Regions from separate parts of the Pseudogracilibacillus sp. SE30717A genome, predicted to be linked through region 2. Evidence: predicted binding sites of a transcription regulator. Region 2 holds the regulator's gene; the other holds the start of a gene.

Region 1 (2,487 bases), on a different contig from region 2:
CCATTTCATCCGTATGTTCCATTTCATATGGTCCAGGCGTTGCTGAAACGTAAATGTTTTGCTCAGCTTTCTTTTCAAATTCTTCAAATTTAAGCGGACGGTTATCTAATGCAGATGGCAATCTAAATCCATGGTCAACAAGCATTTGTTTTCGTGCTCTGTCCCCGTTGTACATTCCACGAACTTGCGGTAATGTAGCATGAGACTCATCAATTACAACGAGATAATCAGCCGGGAAAAAGTCGAGCAATGTATATGGTGTAGAACCCGGCTCTCTTAATGTAATATGTCGAGAGTAGTTCTCAATTCCCGAACAAAAACCCATTTCCCGCATCATTTCTAAATCATATTTCGTTCTCTGTTCTAATCTTTGAGCTTCTAATAGTCGATTATCCGCTTTTAATTCTGCTAGCCGTTCTTCTAATTCCTTTTCAATGCTTGCGATCGCCAGCTTCATTTTCTCTTCACCGGTAACGAAGTGAGATGCAGGAAAAATAGCGACATGTTCTCGGTCACCGATTATTTCTCCCGTTAATGCATCTACTTCCCTAATTCGGTCAATTTCATCCCCAAAAAACTCAATTCGCATACAATGCTCTTCTTTTGATGCAGGAATAATTTCAACCGAATCGCCTCGGACACGAAAAGTCCCACGTTTGAAATCAATATCATTACGTGCATATTGGATACCTACTAATTCACGTAACAACTGGTCCCGTTCAATTTCCATTCCCATTCGTATGGAAAGCACTTGATTCTTATATTCTTCCGGCGAACCTAACCCATATATACATGACACACTTGCAACGATTAATACGTCACGACGTTCAAATAAAGCTGATGTTGCGGAGTGTCTTAATTTATCTATCTCATCGTTAATACTTGCATCTTTCTCGATAAACGTATCTGTAGATGGAACATACGCTTCTGGTTGGTAATAATCGTAATAACTAACAAAATACTCAACCGCATTATTAGGAAAAAATTCTTTAAACTCACTATATAATTGACCTGCTAACGTTTTATTATGAGCAATGACTAGGGTCGGACGATTTATTTCCTGGATTACATTGGAAATAGTGAATGTTTTACCTGTACCTGTTGCCCCTAATAACGTTAAATGGTTTTTGCCTTTATTGACTTGATCAACGAGCTTTTTAATCGCCTTTGGTTGATCTCCACGTGGCTCATAAGATGAAACAAGTTCAAACTTTTCCGCCATAATTTGCTCTCCAATCTATTTTCTTTCATTTTTTTCCACATAGTAATTGTATCATAAAACCGAACTAACATTCCATTTTTCTGATTAAATATCCATTTAAACAAAAAAACTCGCCTATTAATTGACGAGTTTTTTCTATTTAATTTGTTTTAGCTAATAAGGTTGCTCTTTGTTCTAGTGCCGGGCTTTCCGGGAAAATAATTCCTAATTCATAATGATCCTCTTCATAAAATGGACTGTTAATAAAACGGATTTCTCCATTAATATCAATGACATCGAGTTTAAAAAATGCGCCACTATTCTGAAGTGCTTCATAAAACTGGTTAGAGTTTATTACATATCTTCCATTCACTTTTAATATAGTTTCTCCTACTAATATACCTAATCTATCAGCGGGGCTATCGGGTATCATTGCTAGTACTTTGATTCCTTTATTTAATGGTGTAAATAATGCAGGATGTTTTTTGTTGCGCATGCGGTTTTGATACATAATCCATTCTTTTCCTACGATACCTACGATGATAGCTACAAATGAAAGGTACGGGAGAAATAAACTGCCTAATGCAATAAACAATACGAGTAAACTTAATAGTAATGTTGCTTGTCCTAAACGATATGCTGCATGGTGTGGCAACTCTCCGCGGACACTGTATTGGTAACCAATAAAAAACGGAATTAAAATTAAGCTGAACGTTTGACCACCGTATTCAAAATATGGAAAAAATGGAGCAATCCCACTAACAGCGTCTATTGGTAATAGAGTAAAAAACGGAATAAACGCCAATCTCTTCAATTCATGATTTCCAATCCATACTCCACGCTCACTTAGTGAAAGGTATGGAAAAGTCTGTTGATGTTTTTGACTCCCTACTAATAAAGCTTCCACTAATAAAAATAATCCCATTATAATTGCTAAACAAATAAAATAAATCGCTGACGTATTACCAAAGTTCACATATGAGCCAAACATATCTAGTTGAATAAACGGTAAGACGAGTAGCAACAAAAAGGTAATGCCAATTGTATAACTAGCTGAAAGCATAGTTGTTGAACCCAATATACTTAACAAGATCATTACAATTGTCAATACGATAATTGTTTCTACCGATATCACAATACCAAATAATAAAGCGAGAGCTGATAAGATGATGCTAAACAAAAAAGAAATAGTAAATGTACGTCTGCCTTCAGCAAACAAACTATATAATTTAGTGCCAAATTGAAATCTTTCTCTACGAATTCTGCGATAACCAGTTAAAATGAAT
Region 2 (2,487 bases):
CAACGCTACATATGTTACAAGAAATGTACCAAGGATTTTTCCTTGCGCCTCATGTAGTAGGCGAGGCATTAAAAGGTGCTGTGTTCACTGCTCGCTTATTAGAATTAATTGGAATAAAAACGACACCACTTTTTAGCGAAAAACGAACAGATATTATACAGACAATTATATTTGGTCAAGAAGAAAGTATGATTAAATTCTGTCAAGCAATCCAGGAACAATCACCAATCAATTCATATGTTTCTCCTTATCCTAGTGAAATGCCTGGGTATGATGACAAAGTAATCATGGCGGCTGGAACGTTTATTCAAGGTTCTAGTATTGAATTGTCTATCGATGGACCAATAAAAGAACCATTTATTGCTTTTATGCAAGGTGGTTTAACATACGCCCATGTGAAAATAGCTGTCACAGAGTCGATTAAGAAGTTAGCAGATGAGAACTTAATTCATTTAAATTTTGTTAACCAGTAAGTAAACATAGAAAAAAGCTAGAATGAAGAGTTACACCCGAAAAGTGCATTATAATCAATGTTACTTTACGGGGAGCCTTCATCTAGCTTTTTATCAAGATAATAACTTTTAACAACTTAATTTCTAATTAAAAATTTCGATATAATCCTACAACTTTACCTAGGATGGATACATTTTTAAGTATTAATGGCTCCATAGAGTCATTTTCTGGTTGCAGTCTAAAATGATCACTTTCTTTATAAAAACGCTTTACAGTCGCCTCATCATCTTCTGTCATCGCTACAACAATTTCTCCGTTATCTGCAGTAGATTGTTGTTTAACTATTACTCTATCTCCACTTAAAATACCAGCATTTATCATACTTTCCCCTACAACTTCGAGCACGAATAAATTATCTTCCGTATGAGCCATTGAACTTGGTACAGGTGTATATTCATCCACATTTTCAATAGCAGTAATAGGAACACCAGCAGTTACTTTCCCAATTAATGGGGCATACCTAGCTATATCTTTTTCAACATTACTCTCGCTCTGGTCTAATATTTCTATCGCTCTCGGTTTTGTTGGATCTCGTCTTATGTATCCTTTATTTTCAATTCGTTCTAAATGCCCATGTACAGTTGAACTTGAGGCTAATCCAACTGCTTTCGCTATTTCTCTAACTGAAGGGGGATACCCTTTCATTTCTACTTCACTTTTAATAAAATCAAAAATCATTTGCTGCCTTTTAGAGAGCTTCTGCATCTTGCGTCACCTCACGTTAATTTATTAATTTAATAGTACCATTTCATAGCGAGAAGTCAAACATAAGTTCTATATTTACAACAATCAGATGTTTAAACTTGAAAGAGAAGCCTCTTAAGCATAATATAGAATAGTGTGTATATTTATAATTGAAATTTTTTACTAAATGGCATTAATTAAGTACAATAGTAAAATAGAAAGTGATATTGAGGTGATCAAGCATGATGTCCAAGGAAAAATTAAACCGAATAAATTACCTCTCAAAAAAGTCAAAAGCGGAAGGACTTACAGTAGAAGAAAAAGAAGAGCAGAAAAAACTGCGAACAGAATATTTACAAAATATGAGACAATCATTTAAAAACCAAATAAGTACTCTTACTGTAATAGATCCAGAAGGCAATGATGTTACACCCGATAAAGTTAAAAAATTAAGAAAAAAATAAAATAAAGACCTTGAAAGGGAGATAAAATAATAATGCATATTGAGCAGCGTTCGATTAATACAATTCGTACTTTATCTATTGATGCAATTGAAAAGGCTAATTCAGGACACCCAGGACTACCAATGGGAGCAGCTCCGATGGCGTATTCGTTATTTACCGATTTTATGAACCATAATCCAAAAAATTCGAAATGGTTTAACCGTGATCGTTTTGTTCTTTCAGCAGGTCATGGTTCAATGCTATTATATAGTCTTCTTCATTTATCAGGTTACGATGTAACAATGGATGATATTAAAAGTTTCCGTCAGTTTAAGTCAAGAACTCCTGGTCATCCAGAAGTGTTGGATACAGATGGGGTAGAAGCAACGACTGGCCCATTAGGACAAGGGGTAGCAATGGCTGTAGGAATGGCTATGGCAGAAGCTCATCTCGCTGCTAAATTTAATAAAGATGACTTTAACATAATTGATCATTATACATACTCATTAGTTGGTGACGGAGATATTATGGAAGGTATTTCCCATGAAGCCGCATCACTCGCTGGCCATTTAGGATTAGGAAAATTAATTGTTTTATACGATTCAAATGATATTTCATTAGATGGTGATTTAGACCGTTCATTTTCAGATAATACACAAAAAAGATTTGAAGCCTATAACTGGCAAGTGATCCGTGTGGAAGATGGAAATGATATTTCTGAAATCAGACAAGCATTAAAACTTGCTAAAGAAAATAAAGATCAACCTACATTAATTGAAATTAAAACGATTATCGGCTATGGCTCACCTAATAAATCTAATTCTTCATCTTCTCATGGTGCACCATT

What was found. Region 2 encodes LexA, which represses DNA repair genes until DNA is damaged. Its sites were predicted from a motif close to CGAACATATGTTCG; they were not measured.
Region 1: a site for LexA is predicted at 1,283-1,296, ahead of uvrB (excinuclease ABC subunit UvrB). Genes of this name have one in related genera too.

The regions. Positions count from the first base shown of each region.
Region 1 covers NZ_JAXHDF010000012.1:55,904-58,390, forward strand. The annotation lists gene uvrB (excinuclease ABC subunit UvrB) at 1-1,222, opposite strand, end outside; gene SPD48_RS17370 (PDZ domain-containing protein) at 1,362-2,487, opposite strand, start outside.
Region 2 covers NZ_JAXHDF010000002.1:238,191-240,677, reverse strand. The annotation lists gene SPD48_RS03985 (methionine gamma-lyase family protein) at 1-473, shown strand, start outside; gene lexA (transcriptional repressor LexA) at 601-1,218, opposite strand; gene SPD48_RS03975 (DUF896 domain-containing protein) at 1,440-1,661, shown strand; gene tkt (transketolase) at 1,694-2,487, shown strand, end outside.